Regions from separate parts of the Mesorhizobium sp. M0166 genome, predicted to be linked through region 3. Evidence: predicted binding sites of a transcription regulator. Region 3 holds the regulator's gene; each other region holds the start of a gene.

Region 1 (7,551 bases), on a different contig from region 3:
ACCTGCGGCGCGCCGGCGACTTCAAGGGAAAGGGTTCGCTCGAGCAATGGGCCAACACCAATCTGCGCAAGGCATGGCAAACAGGCGATGTCGCTGCTATCGACACGGCCATTCAACATTTCACCGACGCTTGGCAGGACGAGCTACTCGCTGTGGCCAATGTGGCGAGCAACGACCAGGCCGCTTATCGAAGTTGGCTGATGCGCTTCGCCAAATGGCTGTTCAGCACCGAGCACATCCAGATCGAATACAGCATCGACTACGAGGGCACGGATATTACCAAGCTCTCGCCCGGTACCCGCGGAATTGTCCTACTCTTGCTCTACCTGGCCCTCGACGAGAGCGATCACCGACCGCTGATCATCGATCAGCCCGAGGAAAACCTCGATCCCAAGTCGATTTTCGACGAGCTCGTTAGCCTCTTCGTCGCGGCCAAGGCGAAGCGGCAGGTCATTATGGTCACGCACAACGCCAATCTCGTGATCAACACGGATGCGGACCAGATCATCGTTGCGAGCGCCGGCCCGCATGGCCCCGGCGAACTGCCGCCGATCACCTATTTTTCCGGAGGGATGGAGGACGCCGATATGCGCCAGCAGGTGTGCGACATCCTTGAGGGAGGGGAGGAGGCGTTCAAGGAACGCGCGCGACGCCTGAGGGTGAGATTGGACCGGTAGCGCGACGCCGTTGCTGTGGAAGGACTTTTGTCGCCGCTACAGCTATTGCTCTTGTCTACACCAGAAGAGTGCCAGCTGATGCATTTCTGGCGTCCGACCAAGGTCCTCCAGTGACGATAGGGTCATCGGGCGTTATTTCGTCCCGGTCGGCAATTTTTGTAATTCGATGAAAGGCGCTCATGATTTCCTCCCTGCCCTGTAGCAGCATTGGTCAACGCTACCGAACGCGCAAGCTTTCGCCTGCGTAGCAGCAGGCCGATCCGATACCGTTGTAAGGCCCCATCCGGCGTGGCACTATCGGCATACTTGCAGCCTTTGGGGAGGGGAAGCATGCGGTTCGTTGCATTGGACGTCGAAACGGCAAACCCGCGCATGCGAAGTATCTGCCAAATTGGCGCGGTGGTTTTCGAGAACGGGCAAGAGATTGCCTCTGATGTTGTTCTGGTCGATCCTTGTGAAGAGTTCGACGACATCAACGTCTCGATCCATGGCATTGATGAAACCCATGTGCTCGGTGCCAAAACATTTCCAGAACTCGTTCCCTGGCTTGCAGAATTCACGCATGGTCAGGTGGTCGTATGCCACACGCATTTCGATCGCGTAGCAATGGCACAGGCCCATGATCATCACAGCTTAACGTCTCCTCCTTGTCGATGGCTCGACACAGCGATGGTCGCTCGAAGGGCTTGGCCGCAATTCGCGCAAAGCGGCTACGGGATACAAAACCTCGCTAACAGTTTCGGTATCCGTTTTCAGCATCACGATGCGCTCGAGGATGCACGTACAGCCGGCCTGGTCCTTCTTCGCGCGATCGATCAATCGGGCTTTGACCTCGATCATTGGTTGGCGCGCGTCAAACTCAGTTTGTCTGGACAGCCAAAGGGAAGACACCGGCGTGACGGCGATGGCGACGGGCCATTGGTCGGCGAAACCGTCGTTTTCACAGGCAGCTTGTCAATCCCGCGTCGGGAAGCTGCCGATCTCGCTCATATTGCCGGCGGAGCCGTAGAGCCTGGCGTGACAAAGAACACCTCGATCCTTGTTGTCGGAGACCAGGATCTTGAGCGAATGGCTGGCAAGGTAAAAAGTTCAAAGCACCTCAAAGGTGAGATGTTGGCAGCGAAAGGCCAGCCGATCCGCTTCCTTGCGGAATCCGACTTTTTGGCTCTGCTCGCGGAATGAAAGGAGACCCCCGCCGATAGACAATCAAACGCAGCTCGCTTTAGCGGCTGGCCCGCGAGCCCGATCGGTGCAAAAGGAAGTCCGCGGTCGCCGCCGCGGCAAAGTGGGGGGTAGATGGGCACGATATCGCAATTCTTTCAGCCGCCGTTGTACTGGCAGCAGTTCGAAGAACTTGCCGTAGGGATGCTGCGCGAGGTCTATGACGTTCCCAACGCCCAAGCATATGGGCGGTCAGGGCAGGCCCAAAATGGCGTCGACGTCTATGGCAAATCCCGCTACGGGATGATCGGCATCCAGTGCAAGCGGCTATCCGACCGGGACGAAAATGGGAACCCCTATCCTGGCGGGCCGATCAGCCGCAGCTTCCTGCGCGCCGCTGCTGTAGAGTCGCTCGCCTTCAGGCCCAACCTGGAAATTTGGATATTGGCCACGACCGCCCGGCGCGACACGCATGTCCAAGGCTATGTCGATGATCTCAATCAGGAGTGGGAGGAACAGAAGCGCGGCAGGCGGGCTATCGTCTGGTCGTGGGACGAATGCATTTCATACCTCAACAGCTTCCCAGAACTGCAGCGCTGGTACTATCGGGATGTCATCCAAATCCGCGGCACCAAGGATCTCGACGAGGTGATCCTTCGCACAATCGCCATGGCATTCTCCCGTCCGGCCTTCGAACTGCCACTGCACTGCGAGACACCCAACGAGTTCGAGCAGGCGCTCAAGGACACGCAAAAGGCGCTTCGCACCGGCGAGCTTGTCGATCGCGAGAGCCGGCATGTGATCCGCAAGGCGGTTGGCGGCTACCATGAGATTGACGACGACGATTGCCGCGCGGCTCTTGGTCGGGTCGACAAGCAACTTCGTCAGGTCCGGTCACAGCTTGAGCAAGGTCTCAAGGACGAGTCCATCCGCCGGGTTAATGGCTTCCTTGATTTCTCCCATCCGGCGATGTCCCTCCACCTTGACGATCTTCGCAGCCAATGTGTTCAAGAGTTGAACCAAGTGCTAGGGAAAGCTGGCATTCCGCCGATCTAAAGCCGTGACGCAAGGGCGTGCTCCGGCTGCCGTGCAGAACAGAAATTGGAGATGGCCGGGTCTCCGCATGGCCATAATAGGGGCCCCACCTGGATCATCTGCCTCAGGTAGGCGACGTCATCCAGACGGGAATGTAGTCGACAGAATCACGCGGCATGCGCATCCTCACAGGATGGACATTGAAAAAGAACGCCGCGCGGAATTGATCGCCGGTCTTGGCGACCAGTTCCTGTGCTTTGAAGAAGTCACATTAACTCACGCGACTTTCACGCGGCGGAAAATCCGCGCTGATGTTGTCGCGATCCCTGTCGATGATCGTCTTGCAGACTACGCTTTGGCATTCGAAGTGAAGGAGCCGTCGCAAGCGTGGAACTATTCCGACTGGTCTCATTCAATCCGGCAGGCATCGGACTACGTTTACGGCAAGATCGACCCGGTTGCGCCAGCCGCGAAGTACGCCGGTAGGCGTATTGCAGGCGCTTTTATGTTTCCTTCTCCACCGTACAATCCGCATGGCATGCCCATGGCCCCGACACCCTTCGTCCGACCCGGACTAGAACAGATGGTATCAGGTCAGTTCCATCTTGCGCTTCATTTCCGCGTGGGCCGGGCGTTTTGGGAGACTTCAAAACTCGGCCGGCGGTTTGCATTGAGCTTCGGACCCAACCCCCTATGGGATTCAGAACACGGACTTTTGGATCGTGGTCTAACCCTTATTGCAGGCAAGCGTACTCTCGGCTCCGGAAAGATCGATGTAAAAATCGAATTGGATGGTTGGGGACCGTCACAATCGCCGCTTACAGAATAGGCGATGCGGCCAAACGCGCCGTCGCTGCCTGATCTGGGGTGACCCCGGCCTTGTCGAACACCTCCTGGGCAGCGAGCAGGCCACGCACGATTTCTTCCGGCTGCGCTCCTTCGACGCGAATCGTGATCGTCATCGCCTGTCTCCACTGCGCTCGGGAGCATCGACGCCTTCGGCCTTCCGCAGGGGCACGACATCATCCCGGTTGACTCTTAGCCAAGACGAGAACAAATGTAGAACATATCACAGGCTTTCCGCGTTTCAAGGGTCAGATGAGTGTATCGGCGCCCCCTGCTGCCATTTCCGAGCTTCGAGAACGCATTGCGCGTCTCGAAGGTGGAAATGCACGCGAGCGTACGGTTTTGCCGTTCGGAGTGGCCGCGATTGACAGGGTTCTGCCGGGAGGGGGATTGGCTTTTGGCGGTCTGCACGAGATCGCGGGTGGTGGCAATGGCGCCGTCGATGGCGCAGCCGCGGCACTCTTCGCTGCCGGTATTGCCGCGCGCACGGTGGGCAAGGTGCTGTGGTGCGTTACCCGGCCCGATCTGTTCGCGCCGGCAATCGAACAGGCCGGCCTGCCTCCGGGAAGGGTGATCTATGTCGAAGCCGGCGACGAGAAATCCGTTCTCGCCTGTTTCGAAGAGGGTCTTCGCGGCGGTTTTGGCGCTGTCGTTGCCGAGATTGCACGGCTTTCGATGACGGCCTCACGGCGGCTTCAGCTTGCCGCCGAAAGCTCCGGCGCCATCGGCATCGCCATTCGCCGCTGGCGTCGGCAGACGGAGGCCACCGATTTCGGCCAGCCAACCGCCGCCGAGACACGCTGGCGGGTGTCGGTCCTGCCGTCGACGCCATTGCCGGTTCAGGGAGTCGGGCGTGCGTGCTGGCAGCTTGAACTGATCCGATGCCGGGCCGGAGAGAGTGCAGATTTTACAGTGGAGGCATGCGATGCCAAGGGTCGTATCGCTCTTCCTTCCGATGTGGCCGACAGACCGCTTCAGAAGGAAATCGGGCGACGCCGCGCCTCCGCCTGAGACGCCGCTCGTCCTTGTCGGCCGTGACGGTCGTCGCCGTGTCGTGCTTGCCGCCGATGCGGCAGCACACGCAGCAGGTCTGCGCATCGGCTTTCCGGCGAGCAAGGCGCAGGCGCTGGTCCCGGCCCTGATCGTCCATGATGCCGAGCCCGATGCCGACGCCATGGCGCTCGAGCGGTTGGCGCTGTGGGCGCTGCGCCGCTACGCGCCGATCGTCGCTGCCGATCCGCCGGATGGCATCGTGATCGACACGACCGGCGCCGATCATCTGCATGGCGGCGAGGCGGCGATGCTTACCGATATGGTGGAGCGACTTGGCGCGTCCGGCTTCGCCGTGCGTGCCGCGGTCGCTGACAGCTGGGGCGCTGCTCACGCGCTGGCGCGCTTCGGCACGCGGCAGATCCTTGTGGTTCCATCCGGTGAGATCGCACAGGCGATCCTGCCTTTGCCGATCGCCGCCCTTCGCCTGCCCGCCGTGACGATCGACGGTCTGCGACGGCTTGGCTTCGAGACAATCGCTGATCTTGGCGGCACGCCGCGCGCGTCGCTCGCCTTGCGTTTTGGTCCCGAGCCTGGCCGCCGCCTCGACGAGGCCTTTGGACGAGTGAGCGAACCGATCGAGCCGATCCGACCGCAGGAAATCGTCGAAGTGCGCCGCAATTTTGCCGAACCGATCGGCGCGCCAGAAACGATCGCGCGCTATACCGGCAAGCTGGTCGCTGAACTGTGCGCCTCACTCGAGACGCGAGGGCTTGGCGCACGGCGGCTCGACCTTCTGTTCTTCCGCGTCGACAATCGCATCGAGGCGATCCGTGTCGGCACAGCAATGCCGGTGCGTGACACGACGCGCCTGACCCGGCTTCTCACAGACAGAATCGAGACCATAGATCCCGGGTTCGGCATCGAGCTGATGCGGCTTGCCGCGACCGTTGCCGAGCCGCTGCGGGCCAAGCAGATGATTTCCCCGCTCGCCGAGGCGCCCGAGCCCGATGTGTCGGATGTGATCGACATCCTCGCCAACCGTGTCGGTGAGGACCGGCTCTATCGCTTCGCCCCGGTGCAGAGCGACGTTCCCGAACGGTCGGTTCAACGCATTGCCCCAATGGCGCCTGATACCGGCGAGGGCTGGCCCGGCCATTGGCCGCGCCCAACTCGGCTGTTGCCACGACCCGAGCCGATCGAGACGGTAGCACTTCTTCCCGACCATCCGCCCGTGACCTTTACCTGGCGCGGCGTCCGCCGGCGCGTGAAACGGGCGGACGGCCCGGAACGCGTCTTCGGAGAATGGTGGAAGCGCGACGCCGAGCTCGCGGCGGTGCGGGATTATTTTCAGGTCGAGGACGAGAACGGCGAGCGCTACTGGCTCTACCGCGCCGGCGACGGCGAAGACGCCGCGACCGGATCGCATAAATGGTTCATGCACGGGATCTTCGGATGACTGGCTCAACCCGATATGCCGAGCTGCAGGTGACCTCGCATTTCAGTTTCCTGCGCGGAGCGAGCAGCTGCGAGGAGTTGTTCGCGCAGGCGGCGTTCCTCGGCATCGAAGCACTGGCTGTCATCGATCGCAATTCGCTTGCTGGCATCGTGCGTGCCCACGAAGCGGCGAAGGCGACAGGCGTCCGGCTGATCGTCGGCTGCCGTCTCGATCTCGCCGACGGCATGTCGGTCCTGGCCTATCCCACGGATCGACCGGCCTATTCGCGCCTCTGCCGTCTGCTGTCGCTCGGCAAGGGCCGGGCCGGGAAAGCCAAGTGTCATCTCGAATGGGATGATGTCGTCGCTTATGGCGAAGGCCTGATTGCGGTCCTGGTGCCAGACGAAGCCGATGATCTTTGCGCCGTTCGTCTGCGGCGGCTGCGCGAGGCTTTCGGCGATCGCGCCTATCTGGCGCTCACCTTGCGCAGGCGTCCGAACGACCAGCTCCGGCTTTACGAGCTGGCTAACCTGTCGGCCGCGATGCGCGTGCCCACCGTCGTCACTAACGATGTGCTTTTCCACGAGCCGGCCCGCCGCATGATGCAGGATGTCGTCACCTGCATTCGCCACAACGTCACCATCGATGACGCCGGCTTCCGGCGCGAACGTCATGCCGACCGCTATCTCAAACCGGGCGATGAAATGGCGCGGCTGTTCAGCCGTTATCCTGAGGCCCTGGCGTGCACCGCCGAAATCGCCGGCCGCTGCCGGTTCTCGCTCGACGAGCTCGCCTATCAATACCCCGAGGAAAAAACGATGCCGGGCCTCACGGCGCAGCAGGCGCTGGAAAAACTGACCTGGGAAGGTGCTGCCCGCCGTTACCCCGAGGGCTTGCCCGACAAGGTGGTCGGCATCCTAAAGCACGAACTGCGGCTGATCGAGACCCTCAAATATGCGCCGTACTTCCTGACGGTCAACTCGATCGTCCGCTTCGCCCGCAGCCAGGACATTCTCTGCCAAGGCCGCGGCTCGGCCGCCAATTCAGCGGTCTGCTATGTGCTCGGCATCACCTCCATCGATCCCGAACGCAACAACCTCCTTTTCGAGAGGTTCGTTTCGCAGGAACGGCGCGAGCCGCCCGACATCGATGTCGATTTCGAGCATGAACGGCGCGAGATCGTCATGCAGTGGGTCTACGAGACCTACGGTCGCGATCACGCAGCATTGTGCTCCACGGTTATTCGCTATCGCACCAAAGGTGCTGTCCGCGATGTCGGCAAGGCGCTCGGCCTGCCCGAGGACATGACCAAACTTCTGTCCTCGCAGGTCTGGGGCCATGGCGAAGCGGTCGATGAGCAGCGCGCCAGCGAGCTCAATCTCAATCTCGGCGATCGACGACTGC
Region 2 (7,551 bases), on a different contig from region 3:
CAGCATGTTCGTGCCGGCCACGGTAGCGATAGCAAGGCATAACAGGCTGGATGAACGGCTGGCAGTCATCGCCGGAGTATAGTGCCGTGATAGCGGCAAGACCAGACCGATGGCGCTGAAATTGCAGGCGCCCGATCGTCCGCCGGCCCGGCTCGTTCATGCGGCCTGCTTGCGAGTGTCGAAAACATGGTCGACGAGGCCCCAATCCTTGGCCTCCTGCGCAGTCATGAAAAAGTCGCGGTCGAGCGTGCGTTCCACTTCTTCGTAGGTGCGGCCGCAATGGTGGGCGTAAAGATCGGTCATGCGCCGCTTGGTGCGAAGGATGCCCTCGGCATGGCGCTGGATATCGGAGGCTTGGCCCTGGAAGCCGCCGAGAGGCTGATGCAGCACGATGCTGGTGTTGGGTAGCGCGATGCGCCGCCCCGGTGTGCCGGCCATCAAAAGGAACGAGGCCATCGAGGCGGCGAAACCCATACAAACGGTGGAGACCGGGCAGCTGATATACTGCATCGTATCATAGATGGCGAAACCGCTGGTCACCACGCCGCCCGGCGAGTTGATGTAGAGCGAGACCTCCTTGTCGGGATTGTCGGATTCCAGCGACAGAAGCTGGGCGCAGACTAGCGCCGAGGTGCCGTCGTCGATCGGCCCGTTGATGAAGACGATGCGCTCGCGCAGCAGCCGCGAAAATATGTCGAAGGCACGTTCGCCGCGGCTCGACTGCTCGATCACCATCGGAACCAAATTGGCAAGGCCGCTCATTATTTTTCTCCGTAGGCTGATCGTGTTCAGGCCGCGCGCAGAAGGAGGCGCGGGGTGTTTGCGGCGATCTGCTTGTGCCTGGGAGCACGCGCTTCAAACGAGAGTCGGCAACCGGCGCATGCCATCGCGATCTCCGGCACTGCTGCCCGAGCAAAACCATCATGGACGATGCGCAGATGCGTGCCGCCGGAAACGGTGCGGTCGAGGGTAAAGGTGACGATGCTGTCCACTGGGTTGTCGCTCATTGGGCTGTCCAGGGGGCTGCCGGGCGGCACCTGCGTATCGCCGGGCGCCGGCCGCTCCCGCCAGGAATAGCGCAGCAGCCGTCCTGGATCTGCGTCGAGGATTTCGCACTCGATCGGCGCATTCGGCGCTTTAAAGGCAAAGCGGTTGCCGATTTCGGGCTTGATGTCGTTCGGCATCATCCAGGCCGCGAGCAGGTCCGGCACCGTCAGCGCCCTCCACACTTTTTCCGGCGGCTCGGGCAGTTCGCACTCGAACTCGATCTTGTCTGCGGCCATTTCCGCGCGTTCTTTGCCTCGGCTGGTCATTGGTCCATGTCCTTCAACACCGTCTTGAGCCTTTCGATGCGCTCTGGCCAGAACGCACGGTAGCGTTCGATCCAGCCGAGCAGCGGCGCAAGCCCCTTCGGATCGGCGCGGTAATAGGCGTTGCGGCCGGCCCGCCGCTCGATGACGAGGCCGGCGCCGCGCAGCACGGCGAGATGCTGCGATACCGCCGGCTGCGATACCGGCATGTCAGTGCGCAGTTCAGACACCGTCATCTCGCCGTCGGCGAGCCGCTCATAGACGGCGCGACGCGTTGGATCGGCCAGTGCCCGAAAAATGTCTGCTTCGATCATGCTAAAAGCATAAGTCGATACTTATCGGTTTGGCAAGTCGCGTTTCGAGGACAGGCAGTGTTTTTTTACGACGGGCGAGATTTTACAAACGCGTCGGAAGCCAGCGTCTCACCATGTCTGGAGATCCGTTAAATGTCGCCTCGAAAACGGGTGACGCGAGCACGGCACGGATATGAAGCAGTTCGGAGCCGACGTTTCGGAAGCCATGTTGCCTGTGCGCGGCAACAACAAGCGACTGTCCGGCAGTCAAGACGAGATGCTCATCATCGATCCACATCTCGGCCCTGCCGGCGATGACGGTAAGCACTTCCTCGACCGGGTGCCAATGTGTCGGGGCGCCAACCGTGGGTTCGACCCATTGTTCAAATATGCAAAGTTGAGTTGCGCCGTTGCAGGCCGAGACATGCATGCGGGTCTTTACTCCCGTTCGCCATTCTTCTTGCGGCTGATCGTCATGCTCGACCATCTTCATTGAGTTCGCCTCGATCTCAGGGTTCGTGGAAATTCGACGCCAGGACACTACTTGTTACTGACATCTATTGACAGTGCAGGGCCTTTAACCTAGAACGAATAGAGAACAAAAACCTTGTGGGAAAAGGCAGCCACATCAGGCAGGGATTATCCATAGCCTGTAAGGTGCAGCGACAAAATTTTGGTTTCGGATGAGCGCGGAGAAGTGTCATGGCGGGTAGTGTCAACAAGGTCATTCTGGTGGGCAATCTCGGGGCGGACCCTGAAATCCGCCGCCTGAATTCGGGTGACCCGGTCGTCAACATCCGCATCGCGACGTCGGAAAGCTGGCGCGACAAGACATCCGGAGAGCGCAAGGAAAAGACCGAATGGCACAATGTCGTGATCTTCAACGACCAGATCGCCAAGGTGGCCGAGCAGTATCTGAAGAAGGGCATGAAGGTCTATGTCGAGGGCCAGCTGCAGACGCGCAAATGGCAGGACCAGACCGGCAATGACCGCTATACGACCGAAATCGTGTTGCAGAAATTCCGCGGCGAGCTGCAGATGCTCGATGCGCGGGGCGAGGGCGGCGGCCAGGTCGGCAACTATGCCGGTGGTGGTGCGAGCCGCGGTTCCGATTTCGGCCAGTCCGGCCCGGGCGAAAGTTTCAATCGCGGTGGCGCCAACAAGGGCGGCGGCGGTGGTTCGTCGCGCGAGCTGGACGACGAAATTCCGTTCTGATTTCTCGGGGCGGACTGCCCTTGCGGCGAAAAGCGCCGGCATCTTGGCCACGAAATGGCGTCCCGAAAATCTGTCTTGGATTTTCGGGACGTTGTGCGTTTGAGCGGTGAAAGGACGTATCAGTTGAAAGCAAGGGTCAAATGGGTCGAGGAGCGCACTTTCATTGGCGAGTCCGCCAGTGAGCACAAGCTGGTGCTAGGCACTGCGTTTGGGCCGGAGGGCAAGACACCGGGGCCGAGCCCAATGGAACTGGTGCTGATCGGCACCGGCGGCTGCTCGGCCTATGACGTGGTCCATATCCTGGAAAAGGGGCGCGAGGCAGTTGAAGATTGTGTGGTCGAACTCGATGCCGACCGTGCAGAAGCCGATCCCAAGGTGTTCACCCGCATCCACATGCATTTTGTCGTCAAGGGCCGGGCGCTGTCACACGACAAGGTGAAGCGGGCAATCGGGCTTTCGATCGAGAAATACTGCTCGGCCTCGGCAATGATGGCCAAGACTGCCGAGATTACCCACGACTTCGAAGTCATTGAAACGACGGCGAAGTAGGGCAGCTCCTAAGTCGCCATCAGCGCCTTGATGCCGTCGGCGACGAACTGTACGGCGAGCGCCGCCAGGATGACGCCGAGCAGCCGCGTCAGGATCGAACGGCCGGTTTGGCCGAGGATACGGTCGATGCGCTCTGACAGCACGAACACCAGGTAAGTGATGACGAGGCAGATGGCGATGATGCCGACAAGGGCTGTCTGCGCGCCCAAACCCTGAAACGAGCTTGAGAGCAGGACGGTCGCCGAAATCGCGCCGGGACCGGCAATAAGCGGGATCGCCAGCGGAAAGGCGGCGATGTTGTGGATCATGTCCCTGGTGATGGCGACGTCGCCGATCTTCTCCTTGCGGTCCTGCCGGCGCTCGAACACCATTTCGAAGGCGATGAAGAACAGCAGAAAGCCGCCGGCGACGCGGAAGGCCGGCAGGGTGATGCCGAAGACCGACAGGATCGACGCGCCGGCGATTGCGAACAACGCCATCACCAGGAAGGCGATGACCGAGGCGCGCACGGAGACCTGGTTGCGTTCCTCGCGGTTCATGCCGCGGGTCACGGCGAGGAAGAGCGGCGCCAGGCCGGGCGGATCGATCGTCACAAGTATGGTGACGAAGGCGTTGAACAGGCTGTCGAAGCTCGGCATGCTGACCCTCCCCGCCGGCAATGCCGGATATCGGGATTGGTAGAGCAAAGCGGAGCCAGTGGAAACCGTGCGGATCACGGGCTCGCGGCGCGCCGCGCCAGGAACTCGACTTCGAGACGCCAGGTGGCGCCGTCGTCCTGTGAGCGTTCGCCCAGCCAGCGGAACGAATTTTCGGTGATGCGCGAAAAGCTCCAGCGCACAGCAGATCCAGTGCCGTCTGCGCCTTGCTGGATGATGGTGTCGCCCTCGGCACGGCCGAGCTGGCGGCTGTAGTACTGGCTGCGCGGATCGCTCCAGAAGATGTGCCAGGCGTCGACGTCGGGGTCGTAGACGCGCAAAGTCGTGCCATAAAAGGTCCATTTGCCGAGCGACGGCGAGGCGCCAGCGTCACGGGCGGGCAGAATCCATACGTCCTGGATGGCCCGGCCTTCGAGCACCCAGCCGAAATGCACCTCGCCGCGCCCGGTCAGCACCTGGCCGTCCTCGAGATGGCGCGTGGCGTCGAACGTCCAGGCGCCGACGAAGCGGCCGTAAAGGTTCAGTTTCTCGGCAAGGGCCGGTACGGGTCCATCGCTGTGCAGGGCCTTGGCAAAGGAATTGGACATGGCTTCGCTCTCATCTTGTCAGGAGACCGGCAAGCATAGAGGCCGACAGGGGTTCTGCGCTTGGGAAAAATTGCTATATTTCGGCGATGGCGACGAGCGCGCACAGGCTTGCGTCGGGCCGAGGCTGGCAGGTGTCGGATGTCATCTGCACCGCCAGCGCCGCCGACAGGCCATTCGAGGAGGAGCATCGGGATTTCTGCATTGCCGCCGTAACCAGCGGCACCTTCCGCTATCGTGCGCGCCAGGGCACGGCGATGCTGGCGCCGGGCGCGCTCCTGCTCGGCAATCCCGGCACATGCTATGAATGCGGGCATGAGCATTGCGCTGGCGACCGCTGCCTCTCCTTCCATTTCGGACCGGCCTATATGGAGCGGATCGTCGCCGACGTGCCGGGCGCGAAGACGCTCGATTTCGGCACGCCACGCCTGCCGCCCTCGCCGGCGCTGGTGCCGCTGCTCGCCGAAGCGGAGGCGGCGCGCGAGATGGCTGACACCGGCTCGTTCGAGGAACTCGCGCTGCGCATTGCCGGTGCAGCGGTAACAGCGGCTTGCAGCGCCACGGATCGGGGACGGACGCCGAGCCGCCGTGACCAGAAGCGTGTTGCCGAAGCGGTGCGGCGACTCGAACTCGATGCCGACCGGCCGATCTCGCTTGCCGAACTCGCCGACGAGACCGCTACCAGCCCCTACCATTTCCTGCGCACCTTCCGGCACGTCGCCGGCATGACGCCCTACCAGTTCCTGCTGAGAGCGCGGCTGCACAGGGCAGCCGTGGGGCTGCGGACGTCGGATCAGACGATTTCGGCGATCGCCTTTGCAGCGGGATTCAACGATCTATCAACCTTCAATCGTCGTTTCCGGCGGCTGATGGGCGAGGCGCCGGGTACTTATCGCGCCCGCCGGCGACGCCCGTGAAAGGGTGCCACGGCCATATCGTCGCAATTGGTTTATCCTTTTGAATTTGCCGCTAAAAACCACACTGGAAAACGGCCGCGATTGTTGGAGTTTCGGGCCGGCTTCCTATATAAGCACCAAGTGATTCCTGATTAGATTGTGATCCGATTTGACCGACCAAAAGACACCGCGCGGCGCCGACGGCGGCCCCACCGGCATCGAGCCGATATCCATCATTGAGGAGATGCAGCGCTCCTATCTCGATTACGCCATGAGCGTGATCGTCAGCCGTGCGCTGCCGGACGTGCGCGACGGCCTCAAGCCGGTGCATCGCCGCATCCTCTACGCCGCCTATGAGAGCGGCTATCACTGGAACCGCAAATATGTGAAATCGGCACGCCCGGTCGCCGACGTGATGGGTAAATACCATCCGCACGGCGACGCCTCGATCTACGACGCTTTGGTGCGCATGGCACAGGATTGGTCGCTGCGCGTGACGCTGATCGACGGGCAGGGCAATTTCGGCTCGATCGACGGCGATCCTCCGGCGGCGATGCGCTACACGGAATCGCGGCTGACCAAGGTCGCGCATGAGTTGCTGGAAGACATCGACAAGGACACCGTCGATTTCCAGGACACTTACGATGCGTCGGGCAGCGAACCGAAAGTCCTGCCGGCGCGCTTCCCGAACCTGTTGGTCAACGGCTCCGGCGGTATAGCAGTCGGCATGGCCACCAACATCCCGCCGCACAATCTGGGCGAGGTCTGCAACGGCGCCATTGCCCTCATCGACAATCCGGCGATCGACCTTCCGGCGCTGATGGAGATCATTCCGGGGCCGGATTTCCCGACCGGCGGCATCGTGCTTGGCCGTTCCGGCATCTACAGCGCCTATTCGACCGGCCGCGGCTCCATCGTCATGCGCGGCCGCGTCAACGTCGAGGCGCGCGGCAACGACCGTGAATCGATCGTCATCACCGAGGTTCCCTATCAGGTGAACAAGGCGTCGATGATCGAGAAGATGGCCGAACTGGTGCGCGACAAGCGCATCGAAGGCATTTCCGACATTCGCGACGAGAGCGACCGCCAGGGCTACCGCGTCGTCATCGAGCTGAAGCGCGACGCGGTCGCCGATGTCATCCTCAACCAGCTTTACCGCTTCACGCCGCTGCAGACGTCGTTCGGCGCCAATATGGTGGCGCTGAACGGCGGCAAGCCGGAATTGCTGACGCTGACCGACATGCTGAAGGCGTTCGTCGCCTTCCGTGAAGAGGTGATCAGCCGGCGCACGAAATTCCTGCTGCGCAAGGCGCGCGACCGTGCCCATGTGCTGGTCGGCCTTGCCATCGCCGTTGCCAACATCGATGAAGTCATCAAGCTGATCCGCACGGCGCCAGACCCGCAGACGGCGCGCGAGCAGTTGATGGAGCGTCGCTGGCCTTCGGGCGACGTGGAATCGCTGATTCTGTTGATCGACGATCCGCGCCATCGCATCAACGAGGACGGAACCTACAATCTCTCCGAGGAGCAGGCCCGCGCCATCCTCGAACTGCGCCTGCAGCGCCTGACCGCGCTCGGCCGCGACGAGATCGCCGACGAGCTGAATACGATCGGCGACGAGATCAAGGATTACCTGGACATCCTGTCGTCCCGCGCCCGCATCCAGCAGATCGTCAAGGACGAACTCATCGCCGTGCGCGACGAGTTCGGCACACCGCGCCGCACCGAGCTCGCCGAGGGCGGGGCGGACATGGAAGACGAGGACCTGATCCAGCGCGAGGACATGGTCGTCACGGTCAGCCATTCCGGCTACATCAAGCGCGTGCCGCTGTCGCTCTACCGGGCGCAGCGCCGCGGCGGCAAGGGCCGCTCCGGCATGTCGACCAAGGAAGAGGATTTCGTCACCCGGCTGTTCGTCGCCAACACGCACACGCCAGTGCTGTTCTTCTCCTCGCGCGGCATCGTCTACAAGGAAAAGGTCTGGCGCCTGCCGATCGGCAATCCGCAATCGCGCGGCAAGGCGTTGATCAATATGCTGCCGCTCGAAC
Region 3 (7,551 bases):
GCGCGGCGCGCAAAGGTTGGGCCACGGCGCCGAGTTTATGGCCGCCTGCCTGCGCATAGTCGCGGATCGCGGCTTCCGCTGAGGCGGCAGACCAGTCCGACACCATGGCTAGTGCCGCATGAGCGCCCTGCAGGATCGCGCGCGCCTCACCGCTGAGTAGCGCCGCCGCCTTCTCGTCGACCGGCAGCGGCCGCTCGACGAACAGGAATGCAGCCCCTTCAACAAGTTCGACCAGCGTCTTGGCGCGCTCCTTCAGGCCCGGCAAAGCGGCAAGCAGTTGCGCCCTGCGTCCGTCGTCGAGGCGCGCGGCGATTGCCGGGCCGCCTTCGAGATAGGGCAGAGTGGCGACGAAGATGTCGAGCAGCGCGGTGTCGTTCATCCGGCGCATATGCACGCCATTAAGCGCCTCGAGCTTGGCGAAGTCGAAACGGGCGGCGCCCTTGTTGACGTCGCCAATGTCGAACCATGCGATCATGTCGGCGATCGACATGATCTCATCGTCGCCGTGGCTCCAGCCAAGCCTCGCCAGATAGTTGAGCAGCGCCTCCGGCAGGTAGCCCATGGCGCGATAGGCCTCGACGCCAAGCGCACCGTGCCGCTTCGACAGCTTGGCGCCGTCGGCACCGTGGATCAGCGGGATATGCGACATCGACGGCACCTCCCAGCCCATGGCCTGGTAGATTACGGTCTGGCGTGCGGCGTTGGTCAAATGATCGTCGCCGCGGATGATGTGGGTGATGCCCATGTCGTGATCGTCGACGACGACGGCATGCATGTAGGTTGGATTGCCGTCCGAGCGCAGAATAATGAAATCGTCGAGATCCTTGTTGGGAAAGCGCACGTCGCCCTGGACGCGGTCATGTACCACCGTCTCGCCGTCTGTCGGCGCCTTGATGCGGATCACCCCCTTGGCGCCGGGCGGCGCCTCCGACGGGTCGCGGTCGCGCCAGCGTCCGTCATAGCGGGGAGGCAGCCCCTTGGCCCGTGCGCTCTCGCGCATTGCTTCCAGCTCGGCAGGCGTCGCATAACAATAATAGGCCTTGCCCGTGCGAACGAGCTCCTCGGCCACCTCGCGATGGCGCGGCGCACGCTCGAACTGCGACACCGGCTCGCCGTCCCATGTCAGGCCAAGCCAGGAAAGCCCGTCGAGAATGGCCGCGGTTGCCGCATCGGTGGAGCGCTCGCGGTCGGTGTCCTCGATGCGCAGCAGCATCGTGCCGCCTGTGTGCTTGGCATACAGCCAGTTGAACAGCGCCGTGCGCGCGCCGCCAATGTGCAGATAGCCGGTGGGCGAGGGGGCAAAACGGGTGACGACCTTATCGGGCATGGAACTCTCAGGCGGGCGAAGGAAGTGGGTTTGCGGACTTTCGCGCGTTGCGCGTTCATGTAGCATAGGAGGTCGAGGGCGCAAGGGGCAGACCCGATGGCTGTGCGAGGCCGTGGTGCGGGCGAGGGCGAGGACGCTGGCAGCGGCGTCAGCGAACGCTTGCTGTTTGCCGCTCCCCTGCCTGTCCTTCCGGCACCGGCATTGCTGCCCGCTCCGCGCTTTGATGCTCCGTCGCTGCCGGCCAGCGACCCCGCAACGGTTCCCGTGCCCGCGGGCGAGCCCATCGTGCGCCTACGCCGTCGCTTCCGCCTCCCGTCACCGTCCCGTATCCGCAATAGCATAACCTCGGCGGCCGGCCTGGAACTCGACCGCGGCATCGCCTTCCTGCTGGTGCCGGTGTTCCTCGCATGCGGGGTGGTCGTGTATTTCGCGATGGCGGCCGAGCCGGCCTTCCCACAGCCGATCGCTATCGTCGCCTTGGCAGCCCTTTGTGCCGTCGTCTCGCGGTCATGGCCCAGGACGCGCCTGTGCTTCATAGTGGCGTTGCTCTGAGCGCTTGGCGTGCTTGCCGCCAAGTTCGAGACCTGGCGTGTCGGGACGCATATGCTCGGTTCCGAAATCTCGACGCGGCTGACGGGTCGCGTCGTATCGTACGAGCCCATGGCGAGCGGCCGCATCAGGCTGACGATCGATGTGATCTCAACCGCCAGGCCGACACTGCGTTACATGCCGGAACGGGTCCGCTTCGGCGATGAAAATACCGGCTGAGCTGACCGCCGGTTCCGAGATCGCCGGCTATGTGCGGCTGCTGCCGCCGACCGGGCCGGTGCGGCCCGACAGCTATGATTTCTCCTTCGACAGCTATTTCGCCGGTATCGGCGGCAGCGGCTTTTTTCTCGGCAATCCGAAAGTCGTGTCGTCGGGCAGCATGCCGCTTGCCGCGCGGCTTTCTTCTGCGATCGAAGACGCGCGCGAATCCATCGCCGACCATATCCGCAGCCGCATCGGCGGCGCCGAGGGCGAGATTGCTGCTGCGCTGATCGTCGGCGTGCGCGCCGGCATTCCCGAGGAGATCAACGAAGCGATGCGGCGTACAGGCATCTATCACATCATCTCTATCTCGGGGCTGCATATGGCGTTGGTCGCCGGCACCATCATGGCGCTGCTACGCGGCGCCTTTGCGCTGTTTCCCGATTTCTCATCGCGACGGCCGGTCAAGAAATATGCCGCGGCCGCCGCGCTTTTTTCGATTGCGGCCTACCTCGTCTTTTCCGGCATTGTGGTAGCGGCCGAACGCAGCTTCATCATGCTGGCGGTGATGCTTATCGCCGTGCTGTTCGACCGGGCCGCGCTCACCATGCGCAACCTGGCGATCTCGGCCATCGCGGTCATTCTGGTGTCGCCACACGAGGTGGTCGGTCCGAGCTTCCAGATGTCCTTCGCCGCGACGGCGGCCCTTGTCGGCGCCTATGCCGGCTGGTCCGACTACCGCGCCGGCAGGGCCACCACGCCGCCGCCGCGGCGGTCGCCGCTACGCCTCGCCACGCGAAAGGTCCTGCTGGGCATGGGCGGCCTGGCGATGACCTCAATCATTGCAGGGAGCGCCACGGCGCTTTTCGCCATATGGCATTTCCAGCGCGTGGCGCCGCTCAGCCTGTTCGCCAATCTGGCCATCATGCCCATCGTCTCACTGGTCGTCATGCCCTTCGCCGTCCTCAGTGCGCTGGCGATGCCGTTCGGCGCGGATGGGCCTTTCCTATACGTGATGGGCAAGGGGCTGACGGCGATGATCGCCCTGTCCGGGTGGATCTCCGAGCGCTCGCCAATCGATGCGGTTGGGCTGATTTCGCTGAGATCCGTCCTTTTGGTGACGATCGCCCTTGTCATTGCCAGCATGGCGACGACCTGGTTGCGGCTGGCGGCACTTCCTTTTGCGCTCGCCGGCTTGCTAACGACAACCCAGACGCGCGTACCCGATGTATTGATCTCGGAGGACGCACGGTTGGTCGCGCTGCCGATCGACAGCGGTGAACTCGCGGTCAACCGGGCACGCCCGAATGAGTTCACCATCGACAACTGGAAACGCGCGCTCACATCAGAGGCTATCGTCGCGCCGGAAACACCTGGAAAGAACGATCCGCAATTCGACATTGCCGATCCGGCCGACCTACCGCCGGGTATGCCGTTCATTTGCACGGACGGCCTCTGCCTTGCCAGGCATCCATCCGGCGCGATCATCGCACAAGCCAAGGACCGCGATACTGCGCGGCCAGCCTGCGCCTTTGCCAGTTTGATCGTCATCGACGACGCCACCGCCCATAACCCCTGCTACTACGACCGGCTGGTCCTCGTCGTCACCAAACGGCAACTGGCGCGCGCGGGAAGTGCCGCCGTCTATTTCGATCCACAAGCTGCAACACGCGCCGAAATCCGTTTCGCGGTCGAAAAATCATACCGGCCCTGGCACGTGCAGCGGAAATTTTCACGCGCGGCACGGGGCCTGCCGCCATACCGCAGGGCCGACAAACCCAAAGCCGGCGCCAAGGGCGGAACTCAGTAGCGGCGGATCAGTCCGACGAGCTTGCCTTGCACCTTGACCCTGTCTGGTCCGAAGATGCGCGTCTCGTAGGCCGGATTGGCGGCTTCCAGGGCGATCGAAGCGCCCTTGCGGCGGAACCGCTTCAGCGTCGCTTCCTCCTCGTCGACCAGTGCCACCACGATCTCACCGGGGCTCGCCGTATCGGCATTGCGGATGATCACCGTGTCGCCGTCGAAAATGCCAGCCTCGATCATCGAATCGCCTTTGACCTCGAGCGCATAATGCTCGCCGCCCATGATCATATCCGGCGGCACCGAAATCGAATGCGTCTGGTGCTGGATGGCGTCGATCGGCACACCGGCGGCGATGCGGCCCATCACCGGGATCGAAACGGCGGCGACGACATCGTCGTCATTTCCGGCCGCAGGGACGCGCGACGATGTCGGCTTGCCTTGCCGCGGACCGCCTTGCCCAAGACTGCCCTGGATGACACTCGGCGAGAACTTGCGTGCCGCATTGAGGCCGGGGGCGATCGAGTCAGGCAGGCGCAGCACCTCCAGCGCACGGGCCCGGTTGGGCAAACGGCGAATGAAGCCGCGCTCCTCCAGTGCCGTAATCAGCCGGTGGATTCCCGATTTGGAAGCCAGGTCGAGCGCTTCCTTCATCTCGTCGAAGGAAGGCGGGATACCGCTTTCCTTCAATCTTTCGTGGATGAACATAAGCAGTTCGTGTTGTTTGCGTGTCAGCATAGCGACCCCCAACAGAATCAGAAAACAAACCCAGAACAAACACTATCTGTTCCAGTTGTGTTCCGCAACTGTTTAAAGTTTAATGAATGCGTTAAGGCTCGGGAAACAAACGACGTCCCCTAACCGGGGTACCCCACTTTCACCGTCGCGAGCCTCATCGCCTTGATTCTGCTTTCGTTTGCGCCCTTCTGGCTTCCCGGAAGGCCACATTGGCATCGGCCGTCGGTCGGCGGAGGGCACGGAAGTGAACCCCTATCGAGTGTGCGGTTTGGTCAATGCACCGTGAACGAAACGAACTCAAAACGCCAACCTCGGGTTAAGTCCTGGTTTCCACCGCCTGGTTAGGCTGCTTCTCGCCGGTGGAGCCTTCCTGCGCGCAACCAGGTGATGGAAGAACAGTCGATGCGTATCCGGCGTTGCATTGAATTTTGGGGGAGCAGGCAAATCATGACAGGAATTCCCGATCTCGCGGCCATAAAGGCGATGGATGCCGCAGATCCGCTGCGCGCGATGCGCGACCGCTTTGTGTTGCCGCAAGGAGTGATCTATCTCGACGGCAATTCGCTAGGAGCTGCTTCACGTGCCGCTTTCGATGAATTGCGCAAGGCCGCGACCGAAGAATGGTCGCATGATCTCATCCGCGCATGGAACACGGCCGGCTGGTTCAACATGCCGCTTGAACTTGGCGACCAGCTCGGGCGCCTGATCGGTGCCGCGGCCGGCCAGACGGTGGTCTGCGACACGACGTCGGTCAACATCTATAAACTGCTGCACGCCGCCATGGCCATGCGACCGGAGCGGCAGGTCATCGTCGCCGAGGGCGATAGTTTTCCGACGGACCTCTACATGGCTGAGGGTGTGGCTTCGACGCGAAAGGATACGCTGCTGCGCCTCTCGGGGGTCGACGCGCCGAGCATCGAAGAGCTGATCGACGAACGCACCGCTGTGGTGCTGGTCAACCACGTCAACTACAAGTCGGGCGAACTGCGCGACATGCCGGCGCTGACGCGCAGAGCCCAGGAAGCCGGGGCGATGATCGTCTGGGATCTCTGCCACACCGCTGGAGCGATGCCAGTCGAGCTCGACAAGGCAAACGCCGATTTTGCCGTTGGCTGCACCTACAAATATCTGAATGGCGGCCCGGGCGCGCCTGCTTTCATCTATGCGGCTGAGCGGCATCTTGCCGACATCCAGCAGCCGCTCACCGGCTGGTGGGGCCATGCACGGCCCTTCGCCTTCGAGCCAGGCTATGCGGCCGGCACCGGCATCCGCCGGTTTCTGTGCGGCACGCAGCCGGTCCTGTCGATGCGCACGCTTAAGGGCGCGCTCGACATCTGGAACGATGTCGACATGACGGCGGTGCGCAAGAAGAGCATCGCGCTGGCCGATCTGTTCATCGAGCTTGTCGAGGCAAAGTGCGGCACTTACGGGCTCACGCTCGAAAGCACGCGCGATGGGGAAAAACGCGGCAGCCAGATTTCATTCATGCATGAGCATGGCTACCAGATCATGCGCGCGCTGATCGAACGTGGCGTGATCGGCGATTTTCGCGCGCCATCGACCATGCGCTTCGGCTTCACCCCGCTCTATGTCGGCTATGCCGATGTCTGGCAGGCCGTCGAAGTACTTGAGGACATCCTGCGCACCGGTGCATGGAAGGATGCGCGCTTCGCCATCAAGACGGCTGTCACTTGAGATTGATGCGAGAGCTGGAGCCGTGAGGCTGGCGACGACGCGCCGCGCGATGCTCACGCTACGTCGCAAGGCCATATTGCCAGGGGAGGGCGCAGGGTGTTCGAACGTCACATTGCCGATTGGGACAACGCCTATGCCAACGGCGCCAACATAGCCAGCAGCGATCGCTGGCCGGCGGCCTGGGTTGAGCCCGCTCGGGTTTTCCGCGACGTGCTTTCGACCGAGGGCAGGGCGCGGCTCGACTTGGCCTATGGCGATAAGCCACGCAATCGGCTCGATCTTATCCTGCCGGCCACCAAGCCCAAGGGACTCGTGGTGTTCGTCCATGGCGGCTACTGGATGGCATTCGACAAGAGTTTCTGGTCGCATCTTGCCGCTGGCGCTGTTGATCGCGGCTATGCGGTTGCGATGCCGTCCTACACGCTCTGTCCGCAGATACGCGTTGCCGGCATCGTCAAGGAAGTCGGCGCGGCGATCGGCACAGCGGCGGCGATGGTCGCAGGGCCGCTGATGCTGACCGGACACTCGGCCGGCGGCCATCTTGTTAGCCGGATGGTTACGGCGACGACGCCGCTGGCGCCCGAAGTGGTCCGGCGCGTTCGTCACGTGGTGTCGATCTCGGGGGTGCACGATTTGCGCCCGATCATGCGCACCGGCATGAACGAGACGCTGGCGATCGATGAGGCCGAGGCGCAGGCCGAAAGTCCGGTGCTGCTGCGCCCGATGGACAAGGCCTGCCTGACCTGCTGGGCCGGCGGCGGCGAGCGCGCCGAATTCCTGCGCCAGAGCGCGTTGCTGGCCAACATCTGGATCGGCCTGGGTGCCGCGACCAGCTCGGTGGTCGAGCCTGACCGGCATCATTTCAACATCATCGACGGTTTGGCCGATCCAGACCATCCGCTGACCCGGACCTTGATCTCGGAGTGAGGCAGGTTCAGCGTAGCATCAGCACGTCGCAGGGGGAGCCCGCCGCCGCGGCAGGCGCGAACGGCGCGCGGACGATCAACCCGTTGGCATCGGCCAGCATTTTCAGCATCGAGGAGTCCTGGATGCCGAACGGCGTCGCCACGAGCGTACCGGCATCGTCTGTGACAACAGCCCGCACATAATCTTGCCTGAGATCGTTGGCCGGCATGGCAGCACCGAGCCGCACCTGACGTATATCCTGCTGAAAGGCGCGGCCGCCGAGCCGCGCCAGCAGCGGCTTGAGGAAGAGCTGGGTGCAGACCAGGCTTGCCACC
Region 4 (7,551 bases), on a different contig from region 3:
GAAGACGCTGACCTTCAACCGCTACGCCATCAAGAACGTCTTCCGCGTCATCCCGCTCAAGGAATTGCTGGGGTATTGAGGGGCTTTCCCTTCTCCCCTTGTGGGAGAAGGTGGATCGGCGCACAGCGCCGAGCCGGATGAGGGGTGCTCGAAGAAACTCGGCGTCAAAAATACGGAACGATTTTTAGAGCCTTACGTCTTCATAGTAGCGACACCCCTCATCCGACCGAGCTTCGCTCGGCCACCTTCTCCCACAAGGGGAGAAGGGAAGAGCAGCACGCCCTCCCCTCAAGCCCGCCTCGACTGCTCCAGCTCTCGACCATTGAGCAGGAGCGCCTCGGCGCGGGCCCGCTGCCGGTCGTCGATGAAGGCGGCCTGGATCGAAACGGCGGCGCCCGGCAGGCCGTCCGCCCGGCAGGCCTTGCAGATCAGGCGCCCCGAAAGTGCGGCCAGCGGTGTCTCGGGCATCACGCCATGCCGCTTCAGCTCGGCCGGCTTCCACCACCTGTTGCGGCCGCAGTCGATGCACTCGACGGCAATCGACACAACATCGGCGATCGTCGCTTCCTTGCCCGCCAATGCCATGGCCATCCCCATCGTTGTTCCTGCTTTGTTCACATCATTATCGGTTTTTGGAGCGGAGTCGAGTCGGTTCCGCTTACATCAACGTGAAAGTTTCACTTGTTCAATTATTTGAGTTATGCTTATATCGTGCTGCGGACTGGAATCGGCGCGAGCCACAGAACCGCGGCCGGCCGGCAGCAAGGGAACGACGATGGACCCAGCCCAGTTCGCCCATGCCTGCGGCTATAGCGGCGACAGTCCGGCCATGCTTGCGGCTTTCGCGGCCATCCGCCAGGACGGCATCCGCAAGGCACGCCAGGGTCATCGCCAGCGCAAGGCGGCGATTGACCAGATGAAGCCGAGCCGCGCTCTGTTCCTGGCGGCGATCCGCCCGGCGCAGTCAGCCGAGGAGGCACTCGAGGACGCCGCCTGCTTCCTTTCGATGTTCCACAACATGCCGCGCTGGCGGCAGGAAAGGCGCGCCGCCGACCTCGCCCGCGCCAGGCAACAACGCCTCTTCGCCCGCTTCTTCCGCCGCTACGGCCAGCGCCTCTGGGCGTTTGAGACCGCCTGAAGGCGCGGGCCTCCCTTGCGGGTCAAAACGGATATTGCGACCGCCAAATCCGCGCCGTATGTCCAGGCGATGAGCGAGATCGAATTCCGTCGTGCCCAGGCGCCTGACCTGCTGGCGATCGTTGCAATGCTTGCCGACGATGTGCTCGGCGCAGACCGGGAAGACGCCTCCACGCCGCTAGCCTCCTCCTATCTCGACGCCTTCAGCGCAATCGATACCGATCCCAACCAGTTGCTGGCCGTGGCCGTCGACGCCGGGCAAGTGGTCGGAACGCTGCAGCTCAGCTTCCTTCCAGGCATTTCGAGGAAAGGCGCCTGGCGCGGCCAGATCGAAGGCGTTCGCGTCGCCCGGCAATGGCGCTCTCGCGGCGTCGGCAAGCTGATGATCGAATGGGCGATTGAAACGTGCCGTTCGCGCAATTGCAGCTTCGTCCAACTCACCACGGACAAAGGTCGACTCGAGGCGCACGCTTTTTACGAGCGCTTCGGTTTCACCGCCAGTCATCTCGGCTACAAGATGGCCCTGTAGATCAGCATTTCATCGCATTCAGCACCGACCGCTCATCCTCGCTACCCCACTCTGAATGGAGCATTGACAAGCCGCCCCTTCGCCCTTCTCCATCCGCCCCATGATTTACGACCGGACCTTGGCTTGAAAAAGCCTTTCGCGCAAAACCCAATCAGAAGTTTCTGTTCTTTTGGGGCCACCAGCCGTCCAAGGACGGCCGCATAACCACGTCGTGCTTCAGTCAGTGGTGGCATGCGCCCTTTATCGTCGATGGCCTGAGCTATCCGACTGCCGAACACTGGATGATGGCCGAGAAGGCTCGCCTGTTCGGTGACGCTCAGACGGCAACGCAAATCCTCAGGGCGGCCAGCCCCAAGCAGGCAAAGCAACTTGGCCGCCAGGTGAGCGGCTTCGATGGCACCAAATGGGATGCCGACAAATATCGCATCGTCACCGAAGGGAGCTTTCAGAAGTTCCGCCAGAACGCGGCGCTGCGCGAATATCTGCTGTCGACGCATGACCGGGTGCTGGTCGAGGCGAGCCCTGTCGACCGGGTGTGGGGCATCGGTCTTGCGGCGGATGACGAGAGGGCGGTGAACCCGCTGCTGTGGCGCGGCGAGAACCTGTTGGGATTCGCGCTGATGCAGGCCCGCGATCGGCTGCGCGGCTGAACATTGCCGTCCGCCCGTCATCGGCGGCAGCCTCCGCGCTGCTTGACAATCCACCCACAATGTTCTCTTTATGTTCCTATCGCAACTCGAGACAATGCGGCGTTCGAGCCGCCGCGGGCGACGGGGCCGGATGGAAGCCAACATCCTCCACGCGGATCTGGATGCCTTCTATGCCTCGGTCGAACAATTGCTCGACCCGGCCTTGCGCGGCAAGCCGATTGCCGTCGGCGGCGGGGTAGTGCTCGCCGCATCCTATGAAGCCAAGGCGTTCGGCGTGCGCGGCGGCATGCCGGGACGGCGGGCGCGGGAACTCTGCCCGCAACTCATTTTCGTCGGCGGCCATTTCAAGGACTATCAGCGGCTGGGCGATGCGGCGATCAAGGTGCTCGGCGATTTCACGCCGGTGGTCGAGCGGATTTCGATCGACGAGGCCTTTGCCGACGTCGCCGGCTGCACCCATTTGTTCGGCTCGCCGGCCGAGATCGCCGGCAAGATCCGCCGCCGCGTGCGGGCCGAGCTCGGCCTGCCGATCTCGGTCGGCGTAGCCCGCACCAAGCACCTGGCCAAGATCGCCTCACAGGTCGCAAAGCCCGACGGGCTGGTGGTGGTCGATCCGCGCCACGAGCTGGAGTTCCTGCATCACCTGCCGGTCGAGTTGATGTGGGGTGTCGGCCCGGTCACCAGGGAGCGGCTGGCCGGCATCGGCGTCAACACCATCGGCGAGCTGGCGAGAACCAATGGTGGGGCGCTGGAGCGCCTGCTCGGGCCGGCGGCGGGAGAGAAACTCAACGCGCTGGCGTGGAACCGCGATCCGCGCAAGCTCGAGACGCAGCGCCGCGCGCGATCGGCCGGCGCGCAATCGGCGCTTGGCCGAAAACCGGCCGAAGAGGACGTCTTCGTGCCCGCTTTGCTGCATCTGGCCGACAGGGTCGCCACCAGGTTGCGGGCGAAATCCCGGCCCGGCCGCACGGTGACGGTTCGCGTCCGCTTTGCCGATTTGCGTTCGGTGACGCGCTCGATCACGCTCGACCAACCGATTTCGGCAACCGCCATGCTGGCCGAGATCGCCGAGGCGCTGGTGCGCAAGGTGCTCATCGACCATCCGCACGAAAAGACAATCTCGCTGCTGGCGATCGCCGTATCGCATCTGGAGCAGCATGCCGGCCTGCAACTGGAACTGCCGCTCGGGCTCGACGATGACCGCCGCCGCCCCGGTACCCGGAAGGGCGCGGCGCGCTGGACCGCGGATCGCGCCATCGACAAGATCCGCGACCGCTTCGGCTGGGAGGCGGTCGGCTATGCCTCGGTCGCGCTCGGACTACAGCGGTCGGTTCCCGACGCCTTTCGCGAACTAGCCGAAAAGGAGTTGTAAATGGGCCGGGTTTTTCACCCTTCGACCGTTTCAATCTCCGCATCGACCAGGCACCACGGTGCATAGCGGAAGTCGCGGATCTGGATGACCTCATCGCCCGCCCATTCGACCAGCATGAAGCCGCGCACGGCGCCGTCGGCCGCTTGCGGGTTGCGGATGAGGATTGCCGGCCTGCCGTCGACGAAGCCGAGCGACAATGTCCAGTCGCTGATACGGTCGTAATTGCCGAAATAGGTCGACGCCTCGGCCTTGCCGCGCAGACGGACGCGGTTGACGACATCGAGCCGGACGTCCTCGGCTATCAGTGCCCTGACCGCGTCGAAGTCGCGCGCGTTGAACAGGTCGACATAGCGCCGCAGCCGGCGCTCGTCGTCGGCGTCGAGCCTCGGCGCGAGCGCCTGCTCGGGCTGCAGCGCCAGCAGCTTGAGCTGCGCCCGCCCGCGATGCAGCGCGGCCTTGGTGGCGGCGAGCGTCGCGCCGGTCACTTCGCAGGTCTCATGCAGGCTGAGGCCGAGCACGTCGACCAGGATCACGGCGCTGCGCTGCGACACCGAAAGCCGCATGAAGGAGCGCAGGCCGGTCTGGGCGGCGAGCCGGCTGTCGGCGCTGCCGGAGGGATCTTCGATCACGCTCATGTCGGCCTCGGTCATGCGCGACCTTTCCCGATTGCGCCGCCGCAGGTGATCCTGCGCGGCATTGTGGGCAATGCGAAACAGCCATTGCTCCGGCCGTTCGACCATGGCGCCGCCGTCGATCGCCTGTAGCGCCTTGATCAGCACCTCCTGGACGATGTCCTCGCCGTCGATCACCGAGCCGGCCATGCGCGCGCAGTAGCGATGCAGCCTTGGCCGCAACCCGACGAGCATCGCCTCCAAAGTCGCCCTGTTCATTTTCGGCGTAGCATCCCATTTCTGCGCGGGCGGCATGGCAGGCGCTATCCCGCCTTCTGATCCGCCAGCATACGGTAGTTGCCGATAACTTTGACAGGCGATCTCATTGCCGGGGTCGAACGGCGCTGCGCGTGGTTTTCCGTAAATGCCTTGAAGGTGGCAAGCCCGGTCAGCGCCGAGGAATCGCGGTCCTGGCCAACGATGTGGACGAACGAGCCGTCGTCCAGCTCGAGCACCAGATAGCGCACCGTCGGCGGTGCCGCCTCGCCCAGCGCTTCGAACACTTTTTCGACCAGCGCGCGGTTATCTGCCAGGTCGGCTTGGTTCACACCGTATCGAATGAGCGCGTAGTCCATCGTCGTCTCCTGATTGGTTGGTATGAACGAAGGACGACCGGCTGCGCTGAAAAGATTCTCCTTGCCGAAGAATCTTTTCGGTCGCCCGCATCGTCTTTCCCGCGTGGGCGGCTGCGCGGCAGCCATCAAGCAGGAGAGACGATCATGCATATCCAGTTTGCCGAGCTTCCGGTATTCGACCAGGACCGCGCCAAGGCGTTCTACACCAGGCATCTCGCCTGTCAGGTGCTGGCCGACCAGAAGATGGGCGATGGCGGCTGGCGCTGGATCGAGCTGGCATTTCCGCATGCCGTGACGAACCTGCATTTCATCAGGCGCGCCGATGACGCCCCCGGCGCGGAGCCCGTATTGGTGCTGGTCGACGAAAATGTCGGAGCAATGATCGCGGCGTTGAAGGCGGGCGGCGTCGAGATCGTCACCGAACCGCATGAGGCGACGTGGCAGCCGGGGCGCACGGTGGCGGAGTTTCGCGACAGCGAAGGCAACCGCATGGTCCTCGCCAGCCGATAAGCCACCGGAGCCCTCTGTCTGGCGGGGCGTCGTACCTAAGTCCTATCTCCGGCCGGACCATCGGCCGTGCTTCCTTCTTGTTATTATTTCGTGACCTCTGCGCGCCGGAACCTTCCCTTGCATCGGGCGTTCGGGCGCTGTATTCGCGATGCCTCATATTTAGGCAGGCGGAGGAAATGCGAATAAGGGCGGGTGGCAAAACAAACATGGGCCGGGGAGGAGCATCTTACCATGTCGAACCGTAAAATCGGAATGTCCCACAGTTTGGGGCTGCGCGTTGCTGACCTCAAATCCAGAATGCAAAGTGCCCAGATTACCGAGCACGAGATCAAGACGTTTCAAAAGGTTGCCGCCATTATGGGCGGCGCCAAAGGTTCACTGCGCCTCGACGCGGACGATCTGATTGCCGCGTCCTTCCTTGTCGATCCCTTGGACGATCTCCCGCTCTCCAGTTGACGGCGCTGAACGCAGGTCGAAATCCTACCGAGTTTGAACCTGCGATTGCCGCCAGCGGAGCATCCGCCACCCCAGGCCGCATGCGAGGATGACGTTGGCCAGCGCCAGACCGGAAAGCGCGGCCAACGTGCCATGCGGACCGAAGCGCTCCAGCAGCAAGGCGCCGACCGAGGGTGCCGCTGCCTGGGCGATCAGGCTCGGCATGGCGAGGCGGCCCATCAGCTTCGCGTAGCCGTTCGAGCCGAACAGCGCGAGCGGCAACGTCCCCCGCGCGATGGATTCGAGGCCGATGCCCGCGCCGTAGAAGCCGAGCGCCAACGGGATGACTGGCATGCCGGCCCAGAGCGCCGAAACGCCGATCGCGACGAAGGTAACCGAGGCAAACTTGGTCAGGATCGGATGGTGGTAGCGCGCGATGGTCATCTCGATCGCGCGCGCCGCCACCTGGGACGGGCCGACCAGCGCGCCGAGCCCGACGGCCGCGGCCAGCGCCATGCCGCTGCCTTGCAGGATGGTGAGCAGGTGCACCGACAGCGTCGAGGAGATCACCGCCGCGAGCGTAAGTGTGGCGGCCAAAACGATCATGATCGACGGATCGGGATTGCCTTCGCAGGCCGGCGGCGCCTGGTTCAATCCTGGCCCGACTGGCAATCCTGGCCTGACTGGCGGTTTCGGCGCCTCGCGGGGCAGGATCACCAGATAGAGCGGAAGCGCAATCACCAACTGAACAGCCGCGTATGCCAGGCAGGTGCCGCGCCAGCCGACCTCCTGTAGCAGCAAGGCCGAGATCGGCCAGCAGATCGTGCTGGCAAAACCGCCGAACAGCGTCAGCGCGGTGATGGCGGAGCGCGCGCCATGGCCGTAGCGGCGGCCAAGCGTTGCGAAAGCGGCATCGTAGAGCCCCGCCCCCATGCCCAGGCCGATGACCAGCCAGGCAGCGATATAGGCCGCAAGGTTGGGGGCAACGGCCAGCCCGATCTGGCCGACCCCGATGCATCCGGCGCTGAACGCCAGGACATTGCGGCCGCCATGCCGCTCGATCGACGACCCGACTCGCGGAGAGATCAATCCCGCCACGAGCAAGCCGAGAGACAGGCCGCCGACAACCCATGCCAGCGGCCAGCCGGTATCGGAGGAGACCGCCGGCGCGATGACCGCGGGAAGATAGTAGGATGACCCCCACGCCATGATCTGCGTCAGGCCAAGCGCCGTGATGATTGCGCCGCGGCTGCGCAAGATGGCCGGCGAAGGCGGCGAAAGGCTCATGCCGCGACGCTGCAGCCACAGCCGCCTTTGCCGACCGCCTTCGCCTCGGCGTCGGCGACACAGCAGGCATCCACCGCTGCCGGCGCCGGACCGCCGCAGCAACCCTTGTCGGCAATGCCGATCCTCGGCACGGTGCAGACCCCGGTCTCGGGCAGCACAAGCTGGACATTGTCGGCCGCAATCATGTCGCCGGCGATCGCCGCCGCGACCGAGCGGACCTGCTCATATCCGGTCAGCAGCAGGAAGGTCGGTGCGCGGCCATAGCTCTTGATGCCGACTGTATAGAACCCTTGCTCGGGATGGCTGAGCTCGCGATGGCCGTGCGGTGGCACGTCGCCGCAGGAGTGCTCGTTGGGATCGATCAACGGTCCCAATGCCTTGACGC

Evidence for each region. Region 3 encodes LexA, which represses DNA repair genes until DNA is damaged. Its sites were predicted from a motif close to TGTTCNNNNTGTGTTCNG; they were not measured.
Region 1: the regulator LexA is predicted to act here: its motif matches at 3,923-3,940, upstream of NKJ46_RS32435 (ImuA family protein).
Region 2: the regulator LexA is predicted to act here: its motif matches at 2,187-2,204, upstream of NKJ46_RS19330 (single-stranded DNA-binding protein).
Region 4: the regulator LexA is predicted to act here: its motif matches at 2,377-2,394, upstream of dinB (DNA polymerase IV).

What each region holds. Positions count from the first base shown of each region.
Region 1 is NZ_JAMYTD010000060.1:655-8,205, reverse strand. Features, by position in the region: gene NKJ46_RS32460 (TrlF family AAA-like ATPase) at 1-677, shown strand, start outside; gene NKJ46_RS32455 (exonuclease domain-containing protein) at 1,008-1,859, shown strand; gene NKJ46_RS32450 (hypothetical protein) at 1,974-2,894, shown strand; gene NKJ46_RS32445 (hypothetical protein) at 3,067-3,702, shown strand; gene NKJ46_RS32440 (hypothetical protein) at 3,692-3,835, opposite strand; gene NKJ46_RS32435 (ImuA family protein) at 3,972-4,730, shown strand; gene NKJ46_RS32430 (Y-family DNA polymerase) at 4,645-6,168, shown strand; partial or broken gene NKJ46_RS32425 (error-prone DNA polymerase) at 6,165-7,551, shown strand, end outside.
Region 2 is NZ_JAMYTD010000017.1:69,447-76,997, forward strand. Features, by position in the region: gene NKJ46_RS19305 (hypothetical protein) at 1-69, opposite strand, end outside; gene NKJ46_RS19310 (ATP-dependent Clp protease proteolytic subunit) at 157-762, opposite strand; gene NKJ46_RS19315 (SRPBCC family protein) at 789-1,313, opposite strand; gene NKJ46_RS19320 (ArsR/SmtB family transcription factor) at 1,310-1,624, opposite strand; gene NKJ46_RS19325 (cupin domain-containing protein) at 1,707-2,096, opposite strand; gene NKJ46_RS19330 (single-stranded DNA-binding protein) at 2,306-2,818, shown strand; gene NKJ46_RS19335 (OsmC family protein) at 2,942-3,367, shown strand; gene NKJ46_RS19340 (MarC family protein) at 3,376-4,005, opposite strand; gene NKJ46_RS19345 (hypothetical protein) at 4,080-4,610, opposite strand; gene NKJ46_RS19350 (helix-turn-helix transcriptional regulator) at 4,697-5,524, shown strand; gene gyrA (DNA gyrase subunit A) at 5,673-7,551, shown strand, end outside.
Region 3 is NZ_JAMYTD010000007.1:181,026-188,576, reverse strand. Features, by position in the region: gene gltX (glutamate--tRNA ligase) at 1-1,327, opposite strand, end outside; partial or broken gene NKJ46_RS11825 (ComEC/Rec2 family competence protein) at 1,424-3,887, shown strand; gene lexA (transcriptional repressor LexA) at 3,881-4,615, opposite strand; gene kynU (kynureninase) at 5,063-6,310, shown strand; gene NKJ46_RS11810 (hormone-sensitive lipase) at 6,407-7,237, shown strand; gene NKJ46_RS11805 (molybdopterin molybdotransferase MoeA) at 7,245-7,551, opposite strand, start outside.
Region 4 is NZ_JAMYTD010000002.1:52,633-60,183, forward strand. Features, by position in the region: gene NKJ46_RS02605 (XRE family transcriptional regulator) at 1-79, shown strand, start outside; gene NKJ46_RS02610 (hypothetical protein) at 289-585, opposite strand; gene NKJ46_RS02615 (hypothetical protein) at 776-1,138, shown strand; gene NKJ46_RS02620 (GNAT family N-acetyltransferase) at 1,208-1,666, shown strand; gene ybiA (riboflavin biosynthesis intermediates N-glycosidase) at 1,828-2,316, shown strand; gene dinB (DNA polymerase IV) at 2,447-3,688, shown strand; gene NKJ46_RS02635 (sigma-70 family RNA polymerase sigma factor) at 3,703-4,578, opposite strand; gene NKJ46_RS02640 (hypothetical protein) at 4,623-4,934, opposite strand; gene NKJ46_RS02645 (VOC family protein) at 5,079-5,444, shown strand; gene NKJ46_RS02650 (hypothetical protein) at 5,676-5,900, shown strand; gene NKJ46_RS02655 (MFS transporter) at 5,925-7,166, opposite strand; gene NKJ46_RS02660 (NAD(P)/FAD-dependent oxidoreductase) at 7,163-7,551, opposite strand, start outside.